3 regions of the Rhizobium sp. SVR5-2C genome follow, and region 2 is predicted to be linked to each of the others. Evidence: predicted binding sites of a transcription regulator. Region 2 holds the regulator's gene; each other region holds the start of a gene.
What was found. Region 2 encodes LexA, which represses DNA repair genes until DNA is damaged. Its sites were predicted from a motif close to TGTTCNNNNTGTGTTCNG; they were not measured.
Positions count from the first base shown of each region.

Region 1 (10,172 bases), on a different contig from region 2:
GGTGAGCGCGCGGCGAAATTCGACCTCCTGGAAAGCCTCGCGTTCGCGGGCATCGCGTTGGACCTGGCCGATGAAGAGGATCATCGGAACCGAGTCCTGCCGCGCGATATGCAGGCCCGCCGTGGCGTTGGCGGCGCCGGGGCCGCGGGTGACCATGCAGATGCCGGGTTCGCCGGTCAGTCTGCCCCAGCAATCGGCCATCATGGCGGCCCCACCTTCCTGGCGGCAGACGATCACTTCGATTTCGCTGTCGTAAAGGGCATCCAGCACGGCGAGGAAGCTTTCGCCGGGGACACAGGAAAGCCGTGACACGCCGTTCGCCTTTAGCGCTTCGACAATCAACTCGCCGCCGGTCTTCTTCATGATGCGGGTTTCCTCTCCCTCTGTGCGCGCTCCAATTCCTCGAGCTCCGCCAGAACTTCTTCCTGATGCTCGCCGAGCCGGGGGCTCGGCCTTTCGTAACGCAAGGGCGTTTCGGAAAGCACGATAGGCGTCCTAACGCCAGGGATCACAGTTCCGGCCGCGTCTGGGAGATCCACACGTAGTTCGCGCGCCTTGATTTGCGGATCGGCGAACATTTCCTCGATCGTGTTGATTGCGCCGGCAGGCACCGCATTTGCTTCGCAGGCTTTCAGCAGGTCGGCCTTCTGCCACGTCAACGTCTCCGTCGAAACCAGACGGCGTACCTCGTCGCGGTTTGCGACGCGCGCCTTGTTGGTTGAAAAGCGCTCGTCGCCGGCGACGCCTTCGATACCCAAAATGGTGCAGAGGCGCCGAAACTGGCCGTCATTGCCGACAGCGAGGATGAGGTAGCCGTCTGCAGCCGGCACGACCTCATAGGGCGAGATATTCGGGTGCGCGTTGCCGAGCCGGGCCGGTGCCCGGCCGGAAATCAGGTAATTCATGTTCTGGTTGGCGAGCACCGCGGACTGTACGTCGAGCAGCGCCATGTCGACGAGTTGGCCCTCTCCGGTTTTCAGGGCGTGGATGAGGGCCGCCTCGATCGCCGAGACCGCATATATGCCTGTGAAGATGTCGGCAGTGGCAACACCCGCCTTCATCGGCTGGCGATCCGGCTCGCCGGTGATCGACATGAAGCCGGACATGCCCTGGACAATGTAATCATAGCCCGCGAGATTGGCGTAGGGACCTGTCTGGCCGAAGCCGGTGATCGAGCAATAGACGAGTTTCGGATTGACCTTGCGCAGGCTCTCGTAATCCAGCCCGTATTTCACCAGCCCGCCGAGCTTGAAATTCTCGATCAGCACATCGGCGGTGGCGACCAGCCGGCGCACTAGCGACTGGCCTTCCTCGGTCCTGAGGTCAGCGGTGATCGAACGCTTGTTGCGGTTTGCGGAATGGTAGTAGGCGGCCGAGAGGTTTTCGCCGTCCGCCCCCTCGACGAAGGGCGGGCCCCATTGGCGGGTATCGTCGCCGCCTTCCGGATTTTCGACCTTGATGACGTCCGCGCCGAGATCGGCGAGCATCTGGCCTGCCCAGGGACCGGCCAGGACGCGGGCGAGTTCGATGACCCTGATGCCTGATAGCGGTGGCTTCTTGTTACTGCCCGTCATGTTCCTCCCGAGAACGGCTCACGGCGCCCGTGTGGATTCAGATGTATCGGATACCGGCCTGGATGCATAGCGCCGCTCGCGCAAGAGAATGTAGAGGCCTGAAGCGATGATGACCAAAATGCCGAGCCATTTGATGGCATCCGGGAAATCGCCGAAGACCAGCCAGGCGAAGATCGTTGCCGAAACGATCTCGAAGTACTGCAGAGGCGCGAGCGTCGAGGCTGGTGCGGAGCGATAGGCGTAGACGCCGAGTATGCCGGCGATGGCGGCCATCACGCCGACACCTGCAAGGTAGAAAAGGGCAATTGCCGAAGGCACAACCGGATCGAAGACGTCCGAGCCGGTGCCCTGGCCGATGAAGAGCAGGATGGCGCAGAACAACATGCCCCAGAGACCCGTCTGAAACTGCATCGCCCAAGGGTCTTCCCGGTGCGACAGCACGCGGGTCATCAGCGCGAAAATGGCGATGCAGAGCGCGCTGACCACCGGCAGGAGCGCCACGAACCCGACTTCCTGGAAGCTCGGCTGGATGATCAGCATCGCTCCCAGGAAACCGACGCCGCAGGCCGTATATCGCCGCCAGCCGATGGTCTCCTTCAGGAAGATGCTGGAAAGGATCGTCAGGATGATCGGTTCGACGAAGAAGATCGCGATCGCATCGGCAACCGACATGTATTTCAGCGTTGCCACGAAGCTCACCATGGAAATGGTGATGATCGCTCCGCGGATCGCATGGTAGCCGCTTTGCCGCCATGTAAAGGCCGCCCAGCTCCGCCGCAAAAGTACGACCGGAAGCATGCAAAGTGCTTGAACGACGAAGCGAGCCAAGGTGATTTCCGCGGACGGAATTGTCACGATCGCCAGTTTCGCAAAGATATCGATGATCGGCGACACGAGCACCGAAAGGAACATGAGCAGCAGGCCCATTGTTACTTCGGAGGAGACATTTGTGGTCGTCGCGGCGCTGCTCATTCCAAGGTCCTTTCGTCAGGACCTTGCGGTTGCTTTATCGCACCAATCGGCAAAGGCGGAAATTGCAGCTTCGGCACCGATCTCATTCAAGGTTTCGTGCCGCATGTCCTGATATATCTGAGTGCTAATACGGGAGAAGCCGTGGCGCTTCAATCGGTCCGCCAGCCAGATCACTGCTTTTCCGCGCTCGGTCGCCGGATCCTCGCCGCCGCCGACGAGGTGGATCGGCAGGTCTTTGGGCAGCTTGTCCAGATGCTGCTCCTGCGGCGCGCGGAAGGTGAGGGCGAAGATGTCGAGCCAGAGCGAAACGGAGGCATCGAAGCCGCAAAGCGGATCGGCGATGTATTTGTCGACCTCGTTAGGGTCGCGAGAAAGCCAGTCGAATGCCGTCCGCTGGCCGGGGATGGATTTGCCCCAGGTCTCGAAAGTAAGTCGTGGTAAAAACCCGCTTGGAACGTCCGAGCCTTTCAGGGCTTTTTCGGCAAGCAGGATGGCTTGGGCGGCGCGGCCTGCAAGACCAACCGCGAAATTCGAATTCCACACGGCAACCGCGTTGAATTTTTCGGGATGGGTTATTGCCGTGTTCAGCGCGACAAGCCCGCCCATGGAGTGGCCGAAAACGATGACCGGCAGGCCCGGATGCCGCGAGGCCGCATGATCGCGCATTGCTGCGACGTCGGCGGTGACGCGGTCTGCACCGTCACGCCGCGCGAACTGGCCGATCGGAGCGCCGCTTGCCGCCGTTGCGCCATGGCCGCGGTGATCATGGGCGTAGACGTGATAGCCGCGCGCGGCCATTGCGGCTGCAAAGCCTGCGTAACGCTTGGAATGCTCGGCCAGGCCGTGCAAAATCAGCAGAATGCCGCGCGGCTGGCCATTGGCTGGCTCATGATGAAATGCGAGCGCCGTTTCAGGCGCCTCAAGCCATTGTGTCTGCAAATACATTTTCTATGCTCCTGGCGGCAACAGAGCAGATCGCCCGGCAAATGCAACATGGCCCATCGATTTTACGGTGCATTTCCTTGCGATTCAGGGTTGCAGACAGTTTGGCTTCATGCTTAGTTGTTCCTGTAATGTTCTTTGTTGGAGAGCGTGATGAGCAGGGTTTTTCTGTGTTTTGCAGCGTATCTCGTGTCGTTGGTCGTTGCCGGTGCGGCGCTGGCTCAGGAGGAACAGGGGAGGACACGCTTCATTCTGGCCGCAAGCTGGCAGCCGGCATTCTGCCAGACAAATCAGCAGAAGCCGGAATGCAGCAGCCAGACGAAGGAGCGCTTCGACGCGACGAATTTCTCGCTGCATGGTCTCTGGCCGCTACGGCAGAACTATTGTGGCGTCTCGAAGGACGTGCAGGCGGCAGACAAGGACGGTGATTGGCAAAAGCTGCCCGAGGTCAAGCTGACGCCTGAGAATACTGCAACACTCGCGAAGGTGATGCCCGGAACGCAGTCGCGCCTCGAGCGCCACGAATGGACGAAGCACGGTACCTGCGCGAAGATGAGCGCCGACGACTACTTCGGCGTCGCGACCCGCCTGATCGGTGATCTGAACGGTTCGGCTGTGCGCGAGCTTTTTGCCGAAAATGTCGGCAAGACGCTCAAGGCGGATCAGATCAAGGCGGCGTTCGACAAGAGCTTTGGTGCGGGAGCGGGTGAGCGCGCCAAGATGAGCTGCCGCCGCGCGGGCGGCGTGCGCGTGATCAGCGAACTGACGATCGGCTTGTCGGAGGATGCGGGTTCGGCGGAGAAAGCCGGCGCGGGTCTTGCAAAACTCATTCAAAGTGCCGGCCACACCTCCTTTGGGTGCGATCAAGGCGTCGTTGACGCCGCGGGGTTCTGACGGAAAAGACTGCCGTTAATGCCGAGAGAAGCCGGTTTCGGCGTTGCCCGGGCGCCGGCTTTCGCCTACATAGCGGCCACGGTTTTCAAGTTTCCGCCCGGAGCAGCGCATAATGGCACGTCAGTTCATCTATCACATGGCCGGCCTCAACAAGGCCTATGGCAACAAGAAGGTGCTGGAAAACATCCACCTTTCTTTCTACCCCGATGCAAAGATCGGCATCCTCGGCCCGAACGGCGCCGGTAAGTCCACCGTGCTCAAGATAATGGCGGGCCTCGACAAGGAATGGACGGGCGAGGCTTGGATCGCCGAAGGCGCAACGCTCGGCTATCTGGCGCAGGAGCCGCAGCTCGATCCGTCCAAGGACGTGATGGGCAATGTGATGGAAGGTGTCGCCGACAAGAAGGCGATCCTCGATCGCTACAACGAGCTGATGATGAACTATTCCGACGAGACGGCCGAAGAGGGCGCCAAGCTGCAGGATGTCATCGACAGCCAGAACCTCTGGGACCTCGAGAGCCAAGTCGAAATGGCCATGGACGCGCTGCGCTGCCCGCCAGGCGATGCGCCGGTCGACAATCTTTCGGGCGGTGAAAAGCGCCGCGTGGCTCTCTGCCGCCTGCTGCTTGCCCAGCCGGACTTGCTGCTGCTCGACGAACCGACCAACCATCTCGACGCCGAGACGATCGCCTGGCTCGAAAAGCACCTGCGCGAATATCCGGGCGCCATCCTGATGGTCACCCACGACCGCTACTTCCTGGACAATGTCACCGGCTGGATCCTCGAACTCGACCGCGGCCGCGGCATTCCCTACGAAGGCAACTATACGGCCTACCTCCAGGCGAAGGCGAAGCGCATGGCGCAGGAAGGCCGCGAAGAAGCCTCCCGCCAGAAGGCGATCTCCCGCGAACAGGAATGGATTTCCGCCAGCCCGAAGGCGCGCCAGGCCAAGTCGAAGGCGCGGATACGCGCCTATGACGAACTTGTCGCGGCGGCCGAGGATCGCCGTCCCGGCGACGCGCAGATCATCATCCCGATCGGCGAACGCCTGGGGCAGGTGGTCATCGAGGTGGAGAACATTTCCAAGACCTATGGCGACCGCGTCCTCTTCGAAGACCTCACCTTCAAGCTGCCGCCGGGTGGCATTGTTGGCGTCATCGGCCCGAACGGCGCCGGCAAGACGACGCTGTTCCGATTGATCACCGGCCAGGAAACGCCAGATTCCGGCAACGTCCGCATTGGCGATACCGTGCATCTCGGCTACGTCGACCAGAGCCGCGATTCGCTCGACGGCGGCAAGACCGTCTGGGAAGAGATTTCCGGCGGCAACGACATCATCAAGCTCGGCAAGTACGAGATGAATTCGCGCGCCTATTGCGGCGCCTTCAATTTCAAGGGCGGCGACCAGCAGCAGAAGGTCGGCAACTTGTCGGGTGGCCAGCGCAACCGCGTGCATCTCGCCAAGATGCTGAAGGCCGGCGGCAACGTGCTTCTGCTCGACGAGCCCACGAACGACCTCGATACGGAAACGCTGGCGGCTCTCGAAGACGCGCTCGAAAACTTCGCCGGTTGCGCCGTCATCATCAGCCACGACCGTATGTTCCTCGATCGCCTGGCGACCCATATCCTCGCCTTCGAAGGCGACAGCCATGTGGAATGGTTCGAGGGCAACTTCGAGGATTACGAAAAGGACAAGATGCGCCGCCTCGGCGTCGACTCGATCAACCCGCATCGGGTGACCTACAAGCGCCTGACGCGCTGATCTCTCTATCCCTTTTACATCGAAAGCCCCGGCAGACGCCGGGGCTTTTGCTGTTTCAGCCGGTCGTTTTTGGATTAGCGAATTTCGTGAACAGAGCGGATTCTTGCTTGCCAGCCCTTCGCAAATCACATAAAGATATCTTTATATGTTGATTGGGTCGACTATGGCTGAGTTTGTCAGACTGGGATTGGATGCGCTGGTGGACGTCTTGAAGGCGGCCGGCGAACCCACTCGTCTTCGCCTTCTGGCGCTTCTCGCCGGAGGCGACCTGACGGTGACCGATCTTACCGAAATTCTCGGCCAGTCGCAGCCCCGCATTTCGCGGCATCTCAAGCTGCTTGGCGAGGCGGAACTGATCGACCGCTATCAGGAGGGCGCCTGGGCCTATTTCCGGCTGAGGCAGGACGGCAGGGCGGCGGCGCTGGTGCGCGTGCTCCTGGCGCATGCATCCGAGAACGATCCGGTCATTCTGCGCGACGGCGAGCGCTTTGCTACGGTGAAGCGTCAGCGGGCCGAGCGGGCGCAAGCCTATTTCAGCCGTAACGCCGCCGAGTGGGACGAGCTTCGCCGACTGCATGCCGCCGACGAGGAGGTAGATGCCGCCGTCATCAAATTGCTTGGCAATCAGCCTGTCTACTCGCTGCTCGATCTCGGCACGGGGACCGGCCGCATGCTGGAACTGCTGTCCGGGGTCTATCGCCGCGCGATCGGGGTCGATGCCAGCCGCGACATGCTGAGCGTTGCCCGCGCCAATCTCGACAAGGCCCGGATCACCAAGGCGTCGGTGCGGCATGCCGACATTCTGAACCTGCCCTTCGAGGGACAGGACTTCGATCTTGTCACCATCCATCAGGTTTTGCACTTCCTCGATCAGCCGGAAGTCGCGATCGCCGAGGCAGCCCGAATGCTCGCGCCCGGCGGACGTCTGATGGTCATCGACCTCGCGCCGCACGGGCTCGAGTATCTTCGCGACGAGCACGCGCATGTTCGCCTCGGTTTCTCGCACCAGGCCATGTCCGACTGGTTGCACAAGGCGGGGCTCGACGTGGAGCAGACCGTCGATCTTCATCCGGGTCTGCAGGGCGAGAAGGGGCTTACTGTCACCATCTGGCTTGCGCGCGATCCGAGGCGCCTCATTGCATCCGAGGGCGCAGAAACAGTATTGGCCGGAGAGATATAAAATGGCTTTGAAAACCGGTAACCGCCGCAATATCGGCATTTCCTTCGAGTTCTTCCCGCCGAAATCGGAGGAAATGGAAGGTCAGCTCTGGAATGCCGTGGCCGAGCTGCAGGACTGGAACCCGGACTTCGTCTCGGTAACCTATGGTGCTGGCGGCACGACGAAGGCGCCGACACTGACTGCGGTCACACGGTTCCTCAACGAGACGCCCCTTGCGACGGCATCGCACCTCACATGCGTCGGTGCCACGAAGGACGAGACGCATCAGGTGATCGACAATTTCCGCAAGGCCGGCGTGAAGCACTTCGTGGCGCTGCGCGGCGATGCGCCGGGCGGGGCGGGAGCTCCCTATCAGCCGCATCCGGGCGGCTACGCCAACGCGGCCGCCCTTGTCGCCGGTCTTCGCGAGATGGGCGATTTCGAGATTTCGGTTGCCGCCTATCCGGAAAAGCATCCGGAGAGCAAGGATGTGGCGGCCGATATCGACATGCTGAAGCGCAAGGCTGACAATGGCGCCGATCGCGCGCTGACGCAGTTCTTCTTCGACAACGATAGTTTCGAGCGTTATCTGGAGAAGGTGCGGGCCGCGGGTATCAAGATCCCGATCGTGCCGGGTATTATGCCGATCCAGAACCTGACGCAACTGAAGCGTTTTGCCAGCGCTTGCGGCACGGTCATCCCGGCTGTTCTCGATGAGCGCTTTGCCGGTCTCGACGACAAGGTGGAAGAACGGCTGAAGGTTGCGGCAGATGTCGCCGTCGAACAGATCGAGGATCTCGTTCGCCGTGGCCTGCACGAATTTCATCTTTATACCATGAACCGCTCGCCGCTTGTCTCCGCTGTGCTTGGTAACCTCGGCCTCGAGCGGGAAGGCGCGAAGAGGGCCGGTGCGGCTGCCTGAGGGCTAACCTCGTACCCAATAAGAAAGCGCATGCCGGGCGGCCGGCATGCGCTTTCAATTGGTTGAACTGTTAGCCTCTTAGGAGCCTGGTATTTCAGTCATGGGGTTCGTCTACGTCTCAAATAAAGAGCATGGACAAGACGAACGCGAACGCTGCACTAACCAACAGGACATTCAAGGATCGTGTGATACCCATGTCTGCCTCCTCGCGTTAACGGCGGCATAATATGTCTGAATTGTGTCGGCTGGGAAGCGATTTCCATGCTGCAACGCAGCGGCAGCTTGTGAATAAAGCGGCTAGCCATGAGCTAACCATTTGGAATTAGCTGCTAAATCACGATGAAATTTTTTTCACGCAATTTAACCGCGCGTTAAAATTGGCGACCGGCCGTTAACGCTAGCGGCAACATCAAGGCATGGCCGGAAACTATTGACATTACGGCAAAAAATGAAATCGCGCCCCGGCTTTGCCGGGACGCGGTCGAAATTGGCTGCTTCGCGAAATTGCGGGCTGCTTAGAGGGCGTCCAGCAGCCCGAGTGTCGCCCAGCCGTCGGCCGGCATTCCGAGACGCTGTTGCTCCTTCTGGATCGCCACACGCGTGCCGGAGCCCAGGATGCCGTCGATCTCGCCGACGTCATAGCCCTTGGACTGCAGCTTGGTCTGCAACTCTTTCATCTGGTCATTCGCCAGGCCTTGTTCCGGGGTCCCCTTGAGGTAAGGCTGCGCGCCCTCAAAGCGGGTGGCGAAGTAGGCGGCCGACGTCGTGTAGATGAAGGACTTGTTCCACTCGAGATAAATCTTGAAATTGGGATAGGCGATGAAGGCCGGCCCGTGGCGGCCCTGCGGGAGAACGAGGGCGCCCTCCAGATTGCCGAAGCTGGTGTTGCCGTCGCGCGGCTTGACGTCGAGGGCGAACCATTCGCCCGCCGTCATGCTGCCTCCGAGACCCGACTTTTCCCAAGGAAGATCGTCGGGCAGGGTGACTTCCTGCAGCCACGGCTGGCCGCGTTCGAAACCCAGATGCTGGATGAACTTCGCAGCGGTCAGGATCGCGTCCGGGCCGCTCTGCTTCAGGCGTACGTGGCCGTCGCCGTCTCCATCCATGCCGTAAGCGACGATATCGCGCGGTAGCATCTGCACCTGGCCGATCTCGCCTGCCCATGCGCCGGTATTGGTCGCCGGGTCGAGGTCGCCGTGCTGGACCATTTCGACCAGCGCGATCAGCTGCGGGCGGAAAAGTTCGGGGCGGCGGCAGTCATGTGCCAGCGTGACAAGGGCGTTGCGCGTGTTGAAATCGCCCTGCACGGCGCCGAAGTCCGTTTCCATTGCCCAGAAAGCGGTAATGACGCCTGCCGGAACGCCATAATCCTGCTCGGCCTTGGCGAAGACATCGGCGAACTGCTTGATCTTCTGGCGGCCGATATCGAGGCGGGCCTGGCTGACGGTACGCTGCGAGAATTCAAGGAATGTCTGCTTGAAGACGCCCTGCGCACGATCGCGGCTGAGGACCTTCGGATCGATCTGTGCGCCGGCGAGCGCCTTGTCGGCTGCTTCGGCAGAGGCGCCGGCGGCAACGGCATCTGCCTTCACGCCAGCCAGAAACTCGGAGAGATCACCGCCACAAGCCACGGCAGGAGCCTGAGGCGCCGCGGACGGGGCAGCGGACGCCGCCGGAGCCATTGCCTGCTCCTGAGCAAACGCTGTGGCGGCTGAGGTGACTGCAAACAAAAGAGCAAGTGCAGAGCGGCTTGCGAGCGAGCGGTGCATTGGGTCGTCCTTATATCCGAAAGAAATGTCTCGCTCTTTCACAGATGAATGTGACGGAAGCAAGAAAGATCAGCGGACGTTGCTACGAATTTCGGTCCTTGGAGACGGTTGCGACCCAATTGGTCCAGTTCTTGGCAGAACCGGCAAACACGTTGATGTCCGCAGGCCCCTTGATGCC
Region 1 covers NZ_JBNDHT010000004.1:1,650-11,821, forward strand. The annotation lists gene ACPYOI_RS01890 (thiamine pyrophosphate-binding protein) at 1-363, opposite strand, end outside; gene caiB (succinate--glutarate CoA-transferase) at 360-1,574, opposite strand; gene ACPYOI_RS01900 (DMT family transporter) at 1,593-2,546, opposite strand; gene ACPYOI_RS01905 (alpha/beta fold hydrolase) at 2,562-3,491, opposite strand; gene ACPYOI_RS01910 (ribonuclease T2 family protein) at 3,642-4,382, shown strand; gene ettA (energy-dependent translational throttle protein EttA) at 4,495-6,144, shown strand; gene ACPYOI_RS01920 (ArsR/SmtB family transcription factor) at 6,308-7,324, shown strand; gene metF (methylenetetrahydrofolate reductase [NAD(P)H]) at 7,326-8,225, shown strand; gene ACPYOI_RS01930 (lytic murein transglycosylase) at 8,741-9,994, opposite strand; gene ACPYOI_RS01935 (glycoside hydrolase family 25 protein) at 10,077-10,172, opposite strand, start outside.
Region 1: ACPYOI_RS01910 (ribonuclease T2 family protein) is a predicted target of LexA. The motif match lies at 3,610-3,627, and genes of this name have one in related genera.

Region 2 (10,172 bases):
CGGACCCCAAAGGCAGGCAATGCCGGCTGCGATGCAGGCAAACGGATTGGCGCCCGAGGAACCGGCGAGACGAACCGTCGAGGTCGATGCGTTCTGCTCGTGATCGGCATGCAGGATGAAGATGCGATCCATGGCGCGCGAGAGAACCGGATTGACGGTGTATTCTTCGCAAGGAACGGCAAAGCACATGCGCAGGAAGTTCGACGCATAGTCGAGATCGTTCTTCGGATAAACGAAGGGCTGGCCGATATGGTACTTGTAGGCCATGGCGGCAAGCGTCGGCATCTTTGCGATCATGCGCAGGCTTGCGACCATGCGCTGATGCGGATCGGTGATGTCGGTCGAGTCGTGATAGAAGGCCGACAGCGCGCCGACACAGCCGCACATCACAGCCATCGGATGCGCATCGCGGCGGAAGCCGGTGAAGAACCGCGACATCTGCTCATGCACCATCGTGTGATGCGTGACGCGATAATCGAAATCCTTTTTCTGAGCAGCCGTCGGCAATTCGCCGTAGAGCAGCAGATAGCAGACTTCGAGGAAGTCGCCATGTTCGGCGAGCTGTTCGATCGGATATCCGCGATGCAGCAGAACGCCTTCGTCGCCGTCGATATAGGTGATCTTTGATTCACAGGCCGCGGTCGAGGTAAAACCAGGGTCGTACGTGAAGGCACCGGTGTTTTTATAGAGTGCACCAATATCGATGACGTCCGGCCCGATCGTCCCGCTTTTCACGGAAAGATTGGCGGACTTCTCGCCGATTTTGATTGTTGCGCTTTGATCAGTCATGGTGATCCTCCAACTGGCGGGGGCGGCGCCATAAAAGCGCCACAGGGGTTAAGCGTCCTCAGCGATTGCTATATGATCGAGACGCTAATGCCAAGTTACCGTGACGTCATTTTGTGCATCGCAGTATCAACTTTTGGGCACTGCTGCGATGACAGAAATGCATAGCGGAAGCCGATGCTTGGCTCGGCTTTTTCAGGCTGCATGTGTTTGTCTTTTTTCCGTCATTTATTTATTGCTGAAACCCTCTCTAGACGGCATTCTGGTTGTATTTTAAGGCGCTGCCGGACTGGGGTACATGCCGGAGTTGAGAACGAGCGAAACGCACATCGGCTCGTCAGCAGGTGTTGCAGACAAGCTGCCGCGCGGACGTCTCCCCGCGCCGGTCGACGCTGCGCGATGGCACTTGCAGCGCACGCAAAACAATCGCCCGCGGCTAGCTGCCGTTCCCCAGATGCGCGTACATCTCCAGGCCTCTGTTCTGCGGATGGCGGGCGAGGAAACGGCGCATGGCGCACGGCTGCTGTTTGCGCCCGTCTTTCTGGGGCTGGGTGCGGCAATCTGGTTTGTCGCCGGCGGCGGCGTTTCAATGCGCTCCTCGGGCCTCTGCCTGTTTTTTATGCTTGCGGCGCTCGCCGTGACGAATCGCAACCGTGAGGTGCTGCGCGCTGTCCTGACGGCGCTTGCGCTCATCCTTTGCGGCATATTGGCCGCGCAATTCGAGACGCGGCGCGCGGCAACGCTGATGCTCGATTCCGCCGTGACCACGACGCTGACCGGCCGGGTCGAGCGGCGGGAAGGCGATGGCCGCGGCGGATGGCGTTACGTTCTATCTGTCCGGGCCACGGAGCAGCCGTTGTTGAAGCGGCCGCCGGCGCGGGTTACCGTCGTTGCACGAGGGCGGAAAGCCGAGTTCGAGACCGGCACCTGGCTGAAGGGCAGGGCGCGATTGACGCCCCCGGCCGGGCCAGCGCTCCCGGGCTTGAACGACTTTGCCGTCAAGACCTATTTTGACGGCATCGGCGCCAACGGCTTTTTCTATGGTGCGCCAGTGCCGGTGCCACCGGGGCAGGAGGACGCTCGAAATTTCGGCGAAAATTGGCTGGAATGGCTCTATCGCCTGCGCAGCAGTATTGGCGATCGCATAAGGTCGATCCTGCCCGGTGACACCGGTGCTTTTGCCGCCGCGCTGGTGACGGACGAGCGCCGGGCAATTTCCAGCGAGACGACAGAGGCACTCCGTCAGTCCGGTCTTGCCCATATCATCGCAATCTCCGGGCTCAACATGGCGCTGTCGGCGGGTATTTTCTTTGTCGGATTCCGTTCGATACTCAGCCTCTTTCCGGGTGTCGCTCAGGCCTATCCGACGAAAAAGATTGCGGCGGCGGGTGCTCTGGCGGCGGTGACGGCCTACTTCTTGATCTCAGGTTTTGCCGTTTCGGCCGAACGCGCCTTCATCATGATGGCAATCATGCTGGTTGCAGTCTTCTTCGACCGGCCCTCCATCAGCCTCCGCAATGTCGCGCTTTCGGCACTCCTCATCATCTCAATCTCGCCCTCCGAAATCATGGGTCCGAGCTTTCAGATGTCCTTTGCCGCCACTCTGGCGCTGGTCGCGGGATATGCGCTTTGGAAGGAGCGGCCGATGCGCGAAAGCCCTTTTTCAAAAATGCGATCGCTTCGGCTGTTGGTTTCCGTTTCCGGTTTTCTCGGCGGAATCCTGCTCACATCCGTCATCGGCGGCTTTTCGACAGCATTGTTCTCGATCGAGCATTTCCACCGGCTGACGGCCTACGGTCTGCCGGCCAACCTCGCGGCCATGCCGATCATTTCCTTCGTCATCATGCCTGCAGGCCTGCTTGCCATGCTGCTGATGCCCTTCGGGCTAGACGTGCTGCCGTGGAAGGTGGTGGGTTTCGGTCTCGATCTCGTAATCGCGGTTGCCAAGACGGTGTCGTCCTGGGGCGGCGACATCGGCGTGGGCAGGCTGCCCGGCTGGTATTTTCCGGCAGCGGTCGCCGGCTTCCTGCTGCTCACGCTGCTGCGCACCCGGCTTAGGCATATGGGAACAGCGATCATCGCCGGTTCAACGCTTGCCGTTGCGCTCATGCCCGGTAGAGCCGCGCCAGATGTCGTGATTGCCGAAGATGGAAGTCTTGTTGCAATCGTCAGGCAATCCGCTCTCGCCTCCAACCGCGAACGCCCGCCGGATTTCATTTTCGACCAGTGGAAACGAGCGCTGGTTATCGATGACCACCGGCCGCCAAAATTGCTTGATACCGCCTCGGCCCCGCCTTCGGCAAAAGACGGGGAGAGATTGAGGCTTTCTCCGACGCAACAGGAAGAAGCAAGAGATGCGATGCGGAACGCCGCTTCGGCAGGCCATTTCACCTGCGTCAAAAAAGCCTGGTGCACGGCAGAGCTCGAGAACGGCTCCATCCTCGCAGTGATCGAAAATGCGGCCTATTTCGGCCCGGCTTGCGACACAGCGGATATCGTCGTGACGCCGGTCAAGCTGCGGTCCGGCACCTGCCGATCCGGAGCAATGCTGTTTACCGGCGAAACCCTGAGGAAAACCGGCGCCGTCGAGTTACGCTTTGGAAACGGCGCCGCAGACGTCACAACCGCTTTCGAAACACTCGACCGCCCCTGGAGCCGGCACCGCGCCTATGATTGGCGCAGTGGCACATTTGCCGGGGATGCGTTGCCGGTTAGTGATAGCGGCGAATGAGGCCGACGAGCTTGCCTTGAACCTTGACGCGGTCCGGCCCGAAGATACGTGTCTCATATGCCGGGTTTGCGGCTTCAAGCGCGATCGAGGCTCCCTTGCGGCGGAACCGCTTGAGGGTCGCTTCCTCGTCATCGACCAGTGCGACAACGATGTCGCCGGGGTTTGCGGTATTTGAATTGCGGATAATGACCGTATCGCCGTCGAAGATGCCGGCGTCGATCATCGAATCGCCCTTGACCTCAAGTGCGTAGTGCTCGCCCGACCCCAGCATATCGGCGGGGACGGTGATGTCGTGGGTATTGTTCTGGATTGCCGAGATCGGCACGCCGGCCGCGATGCGGCCCATGACGGGAACGGAAACAGCACTGTTGTTGTCTTCGTTCGCCGGCTTCGGCGGGGCTGCTACCGGCTGCGGTTTGCCGAGGCTACCCTCGATGACGCTTGGCGAAAAGCCGCGGCGCGGCTGAATGCTCGGGCTGTAGGCCTCCGGAAGCTTGATCACCTCAAGTGCGCGAGCCCGGTTCGGTAGGCGACGAATGAAACCACGCTCCTCAAGCGCCGTAATCAGGCGGTGGATGCCGGATTTGGAGGCGAGATCCAGCGCATCCTTCATTTCGTCGAAGGATGGCGGGACGCCGGATTCTTTCATCCGCTCATGAATAAAGAGGAGAAGCTCCTGTTGTTTGCGCGTCAGCATCGAAGTTTAACCCCAGATTCGTGAAACAAAGCCAGAACAGACACTATATGTTCCATATGTGTTCCGCAAGTACCTAAATTTCGGTAAAACTTTTTCTGAAGTGCATTCATTTTGGGACTTTTTGTTTGCCGGGTCACCGCTTGCAGCTTGCATCGGGGGAACAGGCCGCGCAAATCTGGAGCACTGGAAAAATGGAGACGCGCCCGATGCCTCATCCACTGGATCACCTTGTCCTACCGGTCACGGACATCGACCTGGCGCGCGAGCGGCTGGGAAGGCTGGGATTTACCATTGCGCCAGAGGGCGGCCACCCGTTCGGAACGGAGAACGCTTGCATCTTCTTTGCCGACAAGACCTATCTCGAGCCGCTTGGTATCGAGAATGCGAAGAAATGTGAAACATCCGTGCGCGGGGGCAATGTTTTTGTGGCGCGCGACCAGGCTTTTCGCTTCCGGTGCGGCAATGACGGGTTTTCTGCGGTCGCTTTTAGCACAGAGGATGCGGACGCCGATCATTCTGCCTTCATGAATGCCAGGCAGAGCGGCGGCGACATGCTGGAGTTTTCGCGTCCGATCGAAATGCCGGATGGCTCGCAATCGACCGGCGCCTTCAAGCTCGCTTTTGCGGCCGATCTCAGGGCGCCGGATTTCTTTCTCTTTGCCTGCCAGCGCATCAATGCCTTTCCCGCCAACCATGACGCGCTGGAAAAACACGAAAATGGCGTAGCCGGTATTCGGGAGGTCGTGCTAAGCGCGCCGGAGCCAGAAGCGTTTGGCTCTTTCGTCCAACTGGCGGCGTCCGGGGCAAAGGTAGAGAGCACCAGTTTCGGCCTCGCAGTCACAACTCCCAACGTCAAAATCAGTCTGCTGTCTCAGGAGGGGATGGAAGCCTATTTCGATGTCGCACAGCCGTTGGCCGACAAGGGGCTCCGCGGCAGCGCCATCGTTTTCCGCACCCGAGATATTACCGTGACAGAGGCCCTTCTGGCTGCTAACGGGATGACCTATACACGCATCAGCAACAGAGTTCTGGTGAAGCCTGCGCCCGGCCAGGGTGCAATCTTCGCCTTTGAGGAGACCCCATGAGCAATACCAACTCCGAAGTCGCAGTCGGCGAAGGCGCCGGGCGCGTTGTGTTTTCCAACAGCGGCCGGCTGTCGCTGATTGCCGGTCCCTGCCAGATGGAAAGCCGCGAGCACGCCTTCATGGTCGCCGGCGTTTTGAGCGAACTCTGCAAGAAGCTCGGCATCGGCCTCGTTTACAAGTCGTCCTTCGACAAGGCGAACCGCACGTCGCTTTCCGCCCAGCGCGGCATCGGGCTTGAAACGTCGCTGGAAGTCTTCGCCGATCTGAAAAAGGAGTTCGGTTTTCCGGTGTTGACCGATGTCCATACGGAAGAGCAATGCGCGGAAGTCGCTACGGTGGTCGATATCCTGCAGATCCCTGCCTTCCTCAGCCGTCAGACGGACCTTCTGGTAGCCGCCGCCAAGACTGGCCGGGCAATCAACGTCAAGAAGGGCCAGTTCCTGGCGCCGTGGGATATGAAGAACGTCCTCGGCAAGCTGAATGCGACCGGCAATCCGAACATCCTGCTTTGCGAGCGCGGTGCCTCCTTCGGCTACAACACGCTGGTTTCCGACATGCGCTCACTGCCGATCATGGCGGCGATGGGCGCGCCGGTGATTTTCGACGCTACCCATTCGGTGCAGCAGCCGGGCGGGCAGGGTGGTTCGTCAGGCGGGCAGCGCGAATTCGTGGAAACGCTGGCGCGCGCCGCTGTCGCCGTCGGTGTTGCCGGCGTCTTCATCGAGACACATGAGAATCCCGACAACGCCCCGTCCGACGGCCCGAACATGGTCCATCTGAAGGACATGCCGCGGCTTCTCGAAAAGCTGCTGGCGTTCGACGCAATCGCGAAGAACTGACGTTCAAAAGTCTGACATGATCGTGTAATAGGCCACGTACGATCGCTGCAGCGGAGGACGCTCAAAGCGCCATTGTAATTTGCGCGTCTTCGATTAAGACGATTTCAAACGATTTAACCGCCACCGAGCAGGAGAAACCATGACTGCAATTACCGACATTATTGCCCGCGAGATTCTTGACAGCCGTGGCAATCCGACCGTTGAAGTCGATGTCTATCTCGAAGACGGCAGCATGGGCCGGGCGGCGGTGCCGTCGGGCGCTTCGACCGGCGCCCACGAAGCCGTTGAAGTTCGCGACGGCGGCAAGCGCTATCTCGGCAAGGGCGTGGAAAAGGCCGTCGAGGCCGCCAATACCGAAATCTTCGATGCGATCGGCGGCATCGACGCCGAGAACCAGATCCAGATCGACAACATCATGATCGAACTGGATGGCACGCCGAACAAATCGCGCCTCGGCGCCAATGCCATCCTCGGCGTATCGCTCGCCGTCGCCAAGGCCGCCGCCCAGGCTGCCGGTCTGCCGCTCTACCGCTATGTTGGCGGCGCCAGCGCCCATCTGCTGCCCGTCCCGATGATGAACATCATCAACGGCGGCGCCCATGCCGACAACCCGATCGACTTCCAGGAATTCATGATCCTGCCGGTTGGCGCCGATTCGATCCGCGAAGCTGTGCGCATGGGTTCGGAAGTGTTCCACGTCCTCAAGAAGGAACTGTCGGCTCAGGGCCACAATACCAACGTCGGCGACGAAGGCGGTTTTGCACCGGGTCTGAAGAGTGCGCCCGAAGCCCTCGATTTCATCATGAAGTCGATCGAGAAAGCCGGCTACAAGCCGGGTGAAGACATTTTCCTCGGTCTCGATTGCGCCTCGACCGAATTCTTCAAGGACGGCAAGTACGTGCTTGAAGGCGAGGGCCGCACGCTGGAATCCGGCGCCATGGCCGAATACCTCGCCGAACTCGTCGGCAAGTATCCGATCATCTCCATCGAAGACGGCATGGCTGAAGACGATTGGGACGGCTGGAAGGCTCTGACCGACCTTGCAGGCAAGACGTGCCAGCTGGTTGGCGACGATCTCTTCGTCACCAACTCGGAGCGCCTGCGTGACGGCATCCGCATGGGTGTCGCCAATTCGATCCTCGTCAAGGTGAACCAGATCGGCTCGCTGACGGAAACGCTGGATGCGGTCAACACCGCGCATAAGGCGGCTTATACCGCCGTCATGTCGCACCGCTCGGGCGAAACCGAAGATTCCACGATTGCCGATCTCGCGGTTGCCAGCAACTGCGGTCAGATCAAGACCGGCTCGCTGTCGCGCTCCGACCGTCTGGCGAAGTACAACCAGCTGATCCGCATCGAAGAGGGCCTCGGCCCGCAGGCCCGCTATGCCGGCCGTTCGATCATCCGCGGCTGATTGCGCTTAGAACTCAACGATTTGAAACCCGCGTCCGACCGGCGCGGGTTTTTCTTGTCCGGAAAATTCATAGTCAACGGACGGTTAATCTCTCGGGGGTAGGCTGATCGGACTAGGTAATGCGTCAGAGCAAGTGTGCGTATGTGGACAAAGCATCATAAGAAGAAAAAGATCGGCCGTTTGGTCGTTCCGGCGATGACCGTCGCCTTTCTCTCCTACTTCGGCTATCATTGCATTCACGGCGACTACGGTCTGCGCGCGACGGAAGTGTTCGAACAGCGCCGCATTGCCCGCGAACGCGATCTCGCGGCGCTCAAGGCGAAGCGCGAACATCTCGAGCAGCAGGTCGCGCTGTTGAGCGACGGCTCGCTGGACAAGGATATGCTGGATGAAAAAGCGCGCTACCAGCTGAATATGTCGCGCGCCGACGAGATCGTGATCTTCAATTCCTACGCCAATTAACCGAAAATCGGTTAATCGACGATTTTTGAGTATTATCAGTAGTTTACCTCAGAATACGAGCCATGCATTTATGGCATTGCTGTGGCTATATTTCTTCCCTATGGTACGCGCCACCCAATAAACGACAAACCCATAGGGAGGGTTGAATGGCGCCGCGAAAGAACGCGACCGTTTCCAGCCGTAAAGCCAGCACAAAATCCGTAGCCAAGGCCTCTAATGGTGGCCCCGTTGCTGATTTCAATCGCGACGAGGAGCTCAAAGCCTATCGCGAGATGCTTCTGATCCGCCGTTTTGAGGAAAAGGCCGGCCAGCTTTACGGCATGGGTTTTATTGGTGGTTTCTGTCACCTCTACATCGGCCAGGAAGCCGTCGTCGTCGGCATGCAGATGGCGCAGAAGGAAGGCGACCAGGTTATCACCGCGTATCGTGACCACGGCCATATGTTGGCAACCGGCATGAACGCGCGCGGCGTCATGGCGGAACTGACCGGACGCCGGGGCGGCTATTCCCGAGGGAAGGGCGGCTCCATGCACATGTTCTCCAAAGAGAAGAACTTCTACGGCGGCCACGGCATCGTCGGCGCACAGGTTTCGCTGGGCACCGGTCTCGCTTTCGCCAACAAGTATCGTGGCAACGACTCTGTGAGTGTCGCCTATTTCGGCGACGGTGCTGCAAACCAGGGCCAGGTTTACGAGAGCTTCAATATGGCAGCACTCTGGAAGCTGCCGATCATCTATATCGTCGAAAACAACCGTTATGCCATGGGCACCTCGACGGCCCGCGCGACGGCACAGTCGAACTACTCGCTGCGCGGCTCGGGCTTCGGCATTCCGGGCATCCAGGTTGACGGCATGGATGTCCGCGCCGTCAAGGCAGCTGCGGACGAGGCTCTGGAGCATTGCCGTTCCGGCAAGGGCCCGATCATCCTCGAAATGTTGACCTACCGCTATCGCGGTCACTCGATGTCCGACCCGGCGAAGTACCGCTCGAAGGAAGAAGTGCAGAAGATGCGCTCCGAGCAGGACCCGATCGAGCAGGTAAAGGCCCGTCTTATCGAGAAAGGTTGGGCTTCCGAAGACGATCTGAAGGCGATCGACAAGGACGTCCGCGATATCGTCGCCGACAGCGCCGATTTCGCCCAGAACGATCCGGAGCCGGATGCATCCGAGCTCTACACCGACATTCTGCTTTAATCGGGGAGGGAACCCATGCCTATCGATATTCTCATGCCCGCCCTCTCTCCGACGATGGAAGAAGGCACGCTTTCCAAGTGGCTCAAGAAGGAAGGTGACAAGGTCACCTCCGGCGACGTGATCGCCGAGATTGAAACCGACAAGGCGACGATGGAAGTCGAAGCCGTTGACGAGGGCGTTATCGGCAAGCTGCTGGTTCCGGCCGGCACTGAAAACGTCAAGGTCAATGCCAAAATCGCGGTCCTCCTGCAGGATGGCGAGTCGGAGTCCGACATTTCGGCCGCTCCTGCTGCCCAGCCCGCGCCGGCCGCTGCCGCTCCGCAAGTCGAAGAGAAGCCTGCCGCCGCTGCCCCGGTTCCCGCTGAGCCGAAGGCGACCGTTCCGAGCGATCCGGACATCCCGGCCGGCACCGAAATGGTGTCGATGACCGTTCGTGAAGCATTACGCGACGCGATGGCCGAGGAAATGCGCGCCGACGACAGCGTCTTTGTCATGGGTGAGGAAGTTGCCGAATACCAGGGCGCCTACAAGGTGACCCAGGGCCTTCTGCAGGAATTCGGCGCGCGCCGCGTCGTCGATACCCCGATCACCGAGCACGGCTTTGCCGGCGTAGGCGTCGGTGCTGCGATGGCCGGCCTGAAGCCGATCGTCGAGTTCATGACCTTCAACTTCGCCATGCAGGCGATCGACCAGATCATCAACTCCGCTGCCAAGACGCTTTACATGTCCGGCGGCCAGATGGGCGCTCCGATTGTCTTCCGCGGCCCGAACGGCGCCGCTGCCCGCGTTGCCGCGCAGCACAGCCAGGACTATGCCGCATGGTACAGCCATGTTCCGGGCCTCAAGGTCGTCATGCCCTACACGGCGGCAGACGCGAAGGGCTTGCTCAAGGCGGCGATCCGTGATCCGAACCCGGTCATCTTCCTTGAAAACGAAATCCTGTACGGCCAGCACTTCGACGTTCC
Region 2 covers NZ_JBNDHT010000009.1:58,059-68,230, forward strand. The annotation lists gene gltA (citrate synthase) at 1-789, opposite strand, end outside; gene ACPYOI_RS04545 (ComEC/Rec2 family competence protein) at 1,085-3,517, shown strand; gene lexA (transcriptional repressor LexA) at 3,498-4,214, opposite strand; gene ACPYOI_RS04555 (VOC family protein) at 4,421-5,299, shown strand; gene kdsA (3-deoxy-8-phosphooctulonate synthase) at 5,296-6,138, shown strand; gene eno (phosphopyruvate hydratase) at 6,278-7,552, shown strand; gene ACPYOI_RS04570 (FtsB family cell division protein) at 7,694-8,014, shown strand; gene pdhA (pyruvate dehydrogenase (acetyl-transferring) E1 component subunit alpha) at 8,161-9,207, shown strand; gene ACPYOI_RS04580 (pyruvate dehydrogenase complex E1 component subunit beta) at 9,223-10,172, shown strand, end outside.

Region 3 (10,172 bases), on a different contig from region 2:
TCCCTCCAAGTTCGAAGGATGGGGTGAGAACCAGTATCGTGACGCCGGTTTCCGCGCCGTACCGAACTGCGTCGTTCGCCGCTCGGCCTATATCGCCAAGAACGTCGTGCTGATGCCGTCCTTCGTCAATCTCGGAGCCTATGTCGGGGAAGGCACGATGGTCGATACCTGGGCGACCGTCGGCTCCTGCGCGCAGATCGGCAAGCATGTGCATCTTTCCGGCGGCGTCGGCATCGGCGGCGTACTGGAACCGATGCAGGCCGGTCCGACGATCATCGAGGACAACTGTTTCATCGGCGCCCGCTCGGAAGTCGTCGAAGGCTGCATCATCCGTGAGGGCTCGGTGCTTGGCATGGGCGTCTATATCGGAAAGTCGACCAAGATCGTCGATCGCGCCACCGGCGAAGTGATGTATGGCGAAGTGCCGCCCTACTCCGTCGTCGTCGCAGGCTCCATGCCGAGCGGCAACAAGACCATGGCGAACGGCGAGCCGGCGCCGCATCTCTACTGCGCCGTCATCGTCAAGCGCGTCGACGAGCAGACCCGCTCCAAGACCGGGATCAACGAGCTGCTGCGCGACTAAGCTCAAGTGACAGCCGGGCTCCGATCCGGTAAACAGACGGCGCTCTTTTCAGCGAGGCGGTTCGCCGCCTTGCCTTGTCTTTGCCATTCCCGCCGGATAATTCGACCGTCATGACCGCCACCGATCCCGTCGCCAATCTCCAGACCCTCATCCGCTGCCCTTCGGTGACACCCGCCGAAGGTGGCGCGCTTTCAGCGCTTGATGCCATGCTTTCACCGCTCGGCTTCAACGTGGACAAGGTCAAGGCAACGGAAGCCGGCACGACGGACGTCGAAAACCTCTATGCACGCCTGGGCGACGCTGGCCCGCATCTGATGTTTGCGGGGCACACCGACGTCGTGCCGGTCGGCGATGAAGCCTCCTGGGCGCACCCGCCCTTTGCCGCGGAGATCGCTGGCGGCGAACTCTTCGGCCGCGGCGCCGTCGACATGAAGGGCGGCATCGCCTGCTTCGTGGCGGCCGTGGCGCGGCACATTGAAAAGCATGGAAATCCGAAGGGCTCGATTTCCTTCCTGATAACCGGCGACGAAGAAGGCCCGTCGATCAACGGCACGATCAAGCTGCTGCAATGGGCGGCGGCACGTGGCGAACGCTGGGATGCCTGCCTCGTCGGCGAGCCGACCAATCCCGATGCGCTCGGCGACATGATCAAGATCGGCCGCCGTGGTTCGCTCTCCGGCAAAATCACCGTCCACGGCATTCAGGGCCATGCGGCCTACCCACATCTCGCAGACAACCCTGTGCGCGGCATGCTGCAGTTGACCAGCGCACTGATGGACCCTCCATTCGACAACGGAACGGAGAACTTTCAGCCATCCAACCTGGAAGTGACCACGGTCGATGTCGGCAATCCAGCCACCAACGTCATACCGGCGAAGACGACGGCAAGCTTTAACATCCGCTTCAACGACACCTGGACAGTAGAGACGCTGCGGGCGGAAATCCTGCGCCGTCTTGACGCCGCGGCGGCAGATGGTGCGCTGCGTCCGGGGCGCGAGGCCGTGAGATATGACCTCGTCTGGGCCGACCGGCCGAGCCATGTTTTCCTCACCCGCAACAATGCGCTGATCGCGTCGCTCTCCTCTGCCGTTGAAAGCGTTACCGGCAAGGCGCCGAAACTTTCGACCGCCGGCGGCACGTCGGACGCGCGGTTCATCAAGGACTATTGCCCCGTTGTCGAATTCGGGCTCGTCGGGCAGACCATGCACATGATCGACGAGCGCGTTGCCGTTTCTGATCTCGAAACGCTGACGCAGATCTACGAAACATTCATCGCGCGCTGGTTCGAGAATGCCGGGGCTTAGGGAAGTCCAATATTATCTGGCCGGCCTGTGGCTGCTGATCCGCATGGATAAGCGCGGCTTCCGGTTTCTCGACATGTCGGACCGCGGCATCAACCGATCCTTCTGGGCAATTGCCTGGTGCCTACCGCCGATGGGCATTTCGTGGCTCTGGTGGCGTCAGGCTTTCCTGCAGTCGATGCCGCCGGATATGGATGTCGGTCTACCCTTCTATTTCCGTCTGGGCTTGGTCGAGATGGCCAACTGGTTCGTGCCCCTGGTCCTTGCCGGGCTACTGCTGCTCGCCTTCCGCATGGGTGACCGCTTCGCGGCCGTGGTCGTCAGCGTAAACTGGCTCGGCGTGCCGCTTTCCTACATCAACGGCCTGCTGCTGGCACTGGTCTTCTTCATTCCCGGTACCGTGGGATTTGTGTCGCTCCTGCTGCTTTTCTTCATGATGGCGCAGGTCTTCATGCTGGCGCGGATTCTGCGGATGATCTTCCACGGTCACGGCTTGATGGTCGGTGCACTGACGCTCGCATTGCTGGTGCCGACGATGATGCTCGGCGAGTATCTCCAGCGCTTCCTCGGCATTTATCCGGCGTAGGTGCGCGATCTCGCACAGGCTGACTATGACAGATCGTCATCCTCGCCGTTCTCATTCGCCTGCTTGCGGCGATCGGTAATCACCGCCGGGTAATCGACCTGCATAAAATAGAGCCCGTCGGGCGGCGCCACCGGACCGCAAGCCTTGCGATCGCGCGCCTCGAGCGCGGCGCGCACATCCTCGGGCGTCCACTTGCCTTCTCCCGCCAGCTTCAGCGTTCCGGCAAATGAGCGGATCTGGTTGTGGAGGAAACTCTGCGCCGTTGCCCGGATCTCGATGAGTTCGCCGTTTCGCGTCACGTCCAGGCGGTCGAGCGTGCGTATCGGGCTGTTCGCCTGGCAGTGCGCGGATCGGAAGGTGGAGAAGTCGTGATTGCCGACCAGGATCTGTGCCGCCGCATGCATCACTTCGTGGTCCAGCGCCTTCGGCACCCACCAGGCTTTGCCCGCTTCGAGCGCCAGCGGCGCGCGCCTGCTGATGATGCGATAGAGATAATGCCGCCGCTCGGCGGAAAAGCGCGCATCGAAGAATTCACTGACTGCCTGAACATCAAGAATGGACACGCGCTCGCCGGCAAGCTTCAGATGCGCATTCAGCGCGTTCTGCAGCTTGAAGGCCGGCCATTCCTTCGACAGATCCGCGTGTATCACCTGACCCATGGCATGCACGCCGGAATCCGTACGCCCCGCACCGCGGACCGACACGGTCTCGCCGCTCAGCGAGAGGATCGCACCTTCGATCGCGCCCTGAACGGACGGGCCATTTTCCTGGCGCTGCCAGCCGACATAGGGCGCTCCGTCATACTCGACCGTCATCCGGTAGCGCGGCATCAGCCTAGCCTCGTGCCGCGCACAAGCGGGGTGCCGCGCAGGAAATCGGCTGCCGGCAGCGGCTTGCCGCCCGCCTTCTGCAGCTTGGTCAGCCGCACGGCTCCGGATGCGCAGGCAACGGCCAGATCGTCGCTCAACACCTCACCAGCAGCACCGTGCCCGCCTGCAAGCTCCGAACCCAGCACCTTTACTCGCTCTGGCCTTCCGCCAATCTCGACCTCGAACCAGGCGCCCGGAAATGGTGCCAGCCCACGGATATGATTATGCACGTCTTGCGCCGCCTTTGTGAAATCGATCCGCGTCTCGCCTTTATCGATCTTTGCGGCGTAGAGGACACCATCTTCCGGCTGCGGCGTCAGCGGCAGATCGCCCATTTCGAGCTTGCGCATCGCTTCGCCAATCACCTGGGCGCCGACCTGCATCAGCCTGTCGTGCAATTCGCCGGCCGTCATGTTCGGTCCGATGTCGACTTCGCGGGTGAGTGCGACGGGGCCGGTATCCAGCCCCTTGTCCATCTTCATCACCATCATGCCGGTCTTTTCGTCGCCCGCGATGATCGCTCTTTGGATCGGCGCCGCGCCCCGCCAGCGCGGCAGCAGGGAGGCGTGGCCATTGTAGCAGCCATGGCGTGTTCCGCTCAGAACCGCTTCCGGCAACAGCAGTCCGTAGGCGACGACCACCGCGACATCAGCATTGAGCGCACGAAAGTGCTCCCGCTCTTCCGGCGCCTTGAAATTCACGGGTGTGAAGACCGGCAGCCTGAGCAGTTCAGCAGCCTGATGGACCGGCGACTTCTGCAGGTCGAGACCACGCCGGCCGCCCGGTCGCGGCGGCTGGGTATAGACCGCAACAATCTCGTGTCCGGCGTCCACCAGCGTCCGCAATGTCGGGACCGAAAAGTCCGGCGTTCCCATAAAAATGATGCGAAGCGACATCTTTTCTCGCCAATCAAGTGTTCAGCCGTTTCAACAGCCAACGAGCCGGCTTGGCCGAAGTCTCGACCAGGCTGCTTTAGAGCACCTTCGACTTCGCCGCCTTTGTGAACTTCTTGATCACCATCTCCCGCTTCAAGCGCGAAATATGATCGATGAAGAGGACGCCGTTCAGATGGTCTATCTCGTGCTGCAGGCAAGTGGCGAGAAGGCCATCGGCCTCCGTCGCCTGTTCCTTGCCGTCACGATCGAGATATTTGACCGTCACCGCGGCGGGGCGCTCAACCTCGGCATAGTAATCCGGAATCGAGAGGCAGCCCTCTTCGTAAACCGATCGCTCGTCAGAAGACTTGATGATCTCCGGATTGATGAAGACCTGCGGCTGCTTTTCCTCGCCCTCGCGGGAAACGTCGATCACCAGCATGCGGCGCGGCACCCCGATCTGGATTGCGGCGAGGCCGATGCCGGGGGCGTCATACATCGTTTCCAGCATGTCGTCTGCAAGACGCTTGAGATCGGCATCAACTCGCTCGATCGGCTTGGAGACCTGTCGGAGAACGGGATCGGGAAGAATGATAAGTGGCTTGATGGTCATGGCGTTCCCATAGCCTATCTTTTCCGGCTAGGGAATTATTCTGAAATCCCGGAAGGCGCTTTTTTGCGCAGCCCTCCGGAATTTTGCCGTATTCGGTCAAGCGGCGCGGCGGGATGCCAGCGCCTGGCGCTCCTGAGAGCGGATATTGAAGCGCTGCAACAACGCCACGAGGTTGTCGACCTCAGCGCGCAGCCGCCGGGTTTCCGCCGACGTATGTTCAACCATGCCGGAATTCTGCTGGGTGATCGTATCCATGTTGCGGATCGCGATGCTGACTTCGTTGACCCCCGTTGCCTGATCACGCGCGGCCGCCGCGATATCTGACACGAGACGGTTGATGCCGTCGATGCGACTGATCATATCGCCGAGAGCCTCGCCCGTGCTGCTGACGATGCCGACGCCCTCATTCACCTGAATGGAGCTTTCGGAGATCAGGTTCTTGATCTCCTTGGCGGCATCGGCCGTGCGCTGCGCAAGCTGACGCACCTCCTGTGCGACGACCGCAAAGCCTTTGCCCGCCTCGCCCGCACGCGCAGCCTCGACACCGGCATTAAGCGCCAGAAGGTTTGTCTGGAAGGCAATTTCATCGATGACACCGATGATCTTAGCAATCTCGGTGGACGACTTTTCGATGCCCGCCATGGCTGAGACTGCACTTGTCACGAGTTCGCCGGAGCTCTTCGCTTTCTGCTGCGTCTCGCGCACCGCGCCGGACGCCTTTTCGGCATTTGCCGCCGTCTGGGCAACGCTAACGGAGAGCTGCTGGAGGGCGGCGGAGCTTTCCTCGACACCGGCGGCCTGCTGCGCCGTACGCAGTGCCAGATCGTCCGTTGCCTTCGAGATTACATCCGCGCCGCTCTTGATCTCGCCCGAACTGCTGCGTACCGAGGCGAACGAGACACGAAGGGCCGCAACCGCCCGGTTATAATCCTCCGCCATCTGGCCGAATTGACCCGGAAGGTCCGCTGGCAGCGTCGCTTCGAGATCGCCATTCGAGAGAGCTTCCAGTCCCCGGCGCAGGTGCGCAAGCGCAATTGACTTGTCCTCTTCCGCCTTGGCACGCTCTTCTTCCAGCGCCCGGCGCTTCTCATCCAGCGTCTCGAGATAGACGGAGATGGAATAGTCCATGTCCAGCATGCCGGCCTTGATCACCGCGGTGAGCTTTTCGGCAAGCACCTTGCCCTGCTGGCGGCCGAAGCGTGACGGCCACTGCTTTTCCATGATGCCTTTGACGAGTTCCGACATGACGATCGCGTAGCCGCCGATATACCAGCGCGGCTCCAGGCCAATCCGGGCATGCGTTTTGCCGACTGCCTTGACGCCGTTCACGTAGCTATCGTCGAAATTGCCGCCGGCGAGGTTTGCCCAGTGATCCTCCTGGCGCTTCTTGGCATGGTTGACATGGGTCTTATCGGAAAAGAAGCTGGCAACGGCAGGCGTCCTTGCGATCTTTCCGTAGAATTTTTCCAGAGCGCCGCCAACCAGCTCGCCGATAACCGGCCGCAACTCGCGCATCATCTTACGTGCCTCGCCGTCGAGGCCGATAAAATCGAGACGCTGCTTGAGTGCGTTTTCGGATTGCTGACTGGTCATGATGTATCTCTGTCTGGCGCTTGGGCGCGATAAAGGTTTGTCTCGAAAGGACAATTCGAAAATAGAGTTGAGCATTAGTTAACCCAGACGATTATTTCAAAGAGCTTCAAGTCGCAGACCCAGCGATATTTTGCATCGCAATCTGCGCTGTGGATCTGTTCACGTTTTGATCTAGCCATTGCTGCCGAGTTTGTTATTGTGCCGGCATGACCAATGTTACCGACTCGCTGACAATTTCGCTCGCTGGGCTCAGCCCAGCCATGCTTGCCCTCGCAGGTGGCACCATCGCCGCCATCGTTTTAGCGCTGATTTTCCTGCTTTTTAGAAGCAGCAGCCTCCGCCGCGAACAAAATGAGGAGGCGGCGATGAGGGCCGCCGAGGCGGACGCCCGCATGGGCGAACTTCTGAAAATCCAGGCCGAGATGCAGGGACGTATCTCAACCATGGCCGAGGTCTTCGGGACACGCCAGGCCGAGCTCAATCAGGCTATCAATCAGCGCCTCGACGGCATGTCTCAGCGTGTGAGCACGACGATCAGCGAGCAGACGAAGTCGACGCACGAGAACCTCCAGCGCCTGCAGGAGCGGCTGGCAGTCATCGATGCGGCTCAGAATAATATCCAGACCCTGGCGAAGGATGTCGTCGGACTTCAGGCCATCCTCTCCAACAAGCAAACGCGCGGCGCTTTCGGACAGTCGCGCATGGAGACCATCGTCGCCGATGGGCTACCGATGGGCGCCTATGGTTTCCAGCAGACGCTCTCCAACGGCTCCCGCCCCGACTGCACCGTGCGCATGCCGAACGGCGCACCGCCGCTGGTCATCGACGCCAAGTTTCCCCTCGAGGCCTGGAATGCCATTCGCGACGCGGGCAATCCGGAGGCAACCAAGCTTGCCTCGCAGCAGTTTCGCCGCGACATGGAAATTCATATCCGCGATATCTCGGAAAAATATCTTATCCAGGGGGAAACGCAGGACACTGCCTTTCTCTTTGTTCCTTCGGAATCGATCTTCGCTGAAATCCATGAGAACTTCGAACCGGTCGTGCAGAAGGCGCATCGTTCCCGCATCGTCATCGTCTCTCCCTCGCTGTTGATGTTGTCGATCCAGGTTATCCAGGCTGTCCTGAAGGATCAGCGCATGCGCGCGCAGGCGCACGTCATTCAGGGCGAAGTCGCCACCCTCATGGATGATCTCGGACGGCTCGACGAGCGTGTTCGCAAGCTGCAGACCCATTTTTCGCAGGCGCAGCGGGATGTTGATCAGATCATCACATCGACCGACAAGCTCACGAAACGTGGCGCCAAGATCGAGGCGCTGGAATTCGAGGGAGCGGAAGCGCTCAAGGAGGAGCGTGAAAGTGCGCCTGCGGCGAAGTCGGTCGAAAGCCGCACCGGTCTCTTGAAGCTTAGAGTGGTTGACGAAGAGTGAGGCCATCGGGCACTGTCGCCTCCAAATAAAGGCTTGGACGGAACACCCTCATGATCACAGTTTTCGGCTCCATCAACATGGACCTTATCGCCACGACTGACCGGCTGCCCAAGCCCGGTGAAACGGTGGCGGGCAGCGGGTTCGCGACGGCGGCCGGCGGCAAGGGAGCCAATCAGGCACTGGCCGCACAACGCGCCGGACGGGTCGTGCATATGGTCGGCGCGGTCGGCAAGGACGAGTTCGCCGCTCCGGCGCTGGCGCTTCTTGATCAGGCCGGGACGCAGCTTGCGGGCGTCAAGCATGTCGACGGGCCGACCGGCACCGCACTGATCCTCGTAGGCGGAGACGGCGAGAACATGATCGCCGTTGTCCCGGGTGCAAACGGCACCCTTACCGCCTCGGACGCCGATCGCGCGCTTGGCGCGATGCGCGACGGCGATATTCTTGTCTTGCAGCTGGAAGTGCCAGGTTCGGCCGTCGAGCGCGCGCTTGCCGCCGCGCGCGGGAAAGGCGTAACCACCATCCTCAACCTCGCTCCCCTCACTGCCGATGCCCCGCGTCTCGGACGTCTTGCCGATATCGTCATTGCCAACGAAACGGAGTTCGAGCGCCTGGCCGGCCAAGACGGCATGAACACGGCCGACCGTGAGGCGGCACTGAAGCGCCTGCATGGAGAGACCGGCCAGACCTTGATCGTAACGCTCGGCGCCGAGGGCGTCATCGCCATCCGGGACGGAAAAATCCTGCGGGCACAGGGGCTCAAGATCGAACCCGTGGACACGGTCGGCGCCGGCGATACCTTCTGCGGCTATTTCGCCGCAAGCCTCGATGAGGGCGTGGATTTTCACAAAGCACTGCGCCAGGCAGCGGTCGCCGGATCGCTTGCATGCCTCAAGGCTGGAGCGCAGCCGTCCATTCCACTGTCTGCCGAAGTCGCAAACAAGATATAGCCTTGTCTGTTTCAACCCCCACTCGCAGAAAGCGAGTCTAGTCAAGGCATTAGCAGCCTGAATCCATAGAGTTTCATTCAAATTTAAGAGGTTTCCGGCCATCATTCTGTCGATCGCCGGGCCTCTTCTAGCAGCCCGGCAACTCAGGGCTGCTCCATGACGGCGCGGCATATCCATGCCTGTGCCGGAGAATGCGCCTCCGGTGCGTCGCTCCCGCCGAGGCACCATGTTCATCTTTCGCATGAAGTCGCTAGCCGCAAAGCTCATCCTGATCACTGGCGCGGCCATCGCGCTCGTCTTGTTGGTCTCCAATCTCTATCTGATCGATCAAACGCGCGACCGCGTCCAGACTCTGACGATGGATCAGGCCGATCTCGAAGCCAAATCGATTGCCAACGAGATCGCCGGCGCTGTTGGCGAACTCGGCAGTGCAGCCCGCTCGATGTCGGGCGTCCTCGGTCGCGGTCTCGACGGCAAGGACTTTGATCGCAAGGGCATGATCAATGTTCTCAAGGCCAATCTCGAGCAGAACGCTTTCGCCTTCGGCAGCTGGTTCTGCGAGCAACTCGGCGCTTTGGACGGCAAGACGACGGAGATCGCCAACAACCTCGACGAGGGCACGAACAAGAATGGCGCCTTTTCGCCCTACTGGTCGAAGACGAAGGACGGCGCCATCCAATTTTCGACCTTTGACAACGATTATACAGCCGAGTGGTGGAAGCTTGCGGCTGAGAGCGGCAAGGGCGCCATCACGGCGCCGTATCTTGCAGAGGGCACGGACGTCCCGACGCTGCTGACCTCAATCGCCTATCCAGTCATATCCGGCGGAAAGATGGTCGGCGTCGAAGGTGTCGATATCTCGCTGAAATCGCTGACCGACAAATTGCAAGCCCTGCATCCCTTCGGTTCAGGCCGCGTCAACCTTCTCGCCCAGAACGGTAACTGGATCGTTGCGCCGCAGCCCGATCTCATGTCCAAGCCTTACGGCGAAGGCGATGGCGCGACCGAGGTGAAGGCAGCCCTTTCCTCGAACACGGCCGGTGTCGTCAGAAACCTGACTTTCAATGGCAACGAACCTTTCGATCGGGTCGTCTATCCGTTTGCAGTCCCCGGCCTCAATGCGACTTGGGTGGTGCTTGTCGACGTGCCGCATAGCGCCATCAATGCACAAGTCCAAGCCCAGACTTACATCATGATCGCGGCCGGCATCGTTGTCCTCGGCGCAGTCCTGCTGGCGCTCTATTTCGCCGTGCGCGGTCTTGTTCAGAACCCGCTCGGCGGCCTCGTCGCCAGTGTTCGCGCGCTCAGCAACGGCAAGTACGAGGAACCGGTGGCCGGTCAGGATCGTGCCGACGAGATCGGTTCGGTTGCC
Region 3 covers NZ_JBNDHT010000018.1:3,250-13,421, forward strand. The annotation lists gene dapD (2,3,4,5-tetrahydropyridine-2,6-dicarboxylate N-succinyltransferase) at 1-583, shown strand, start outside; gene dapE (succinyl-diaminopimelate desuccinylase) at 694-1,887, shown strand; gene ACPYOI_RS07525 (hypothetical protein) at 1,874-2,470, shown strand; gene truA (tRNA pseudouridine(38-40) synthase TruA) at 2,494-3,300, opposite strand; gene fmt (methionyl-tRNA formyltransferase) at 3,300-4,235, opposite strand; gene def (peptide deformylase) at 4,312-4,827, opposite strand; gene ACPYOI_RS07545 (methyl-accepting chemotaxis protein) at 4,924-6,420, opposite strand; gene ACPYOI_RS07550 (DNA recombination protein RmuC) at 6,627-7,850, shown strand; gene ACPYOI_RS07555 (ribokinase) at 7,901-8,800, shown strand; gene ACPYOI_RS07560 (methyl-accepting chemotaxis protein) at 9,027-10,172, shown strand, end outside.
Region 3: ACPYOI_RS07550 (DNA recombination protein RmuC) is a predicted target of LexA. The motif match lies at 6,577-6,594, and genes of this name have one in related genera.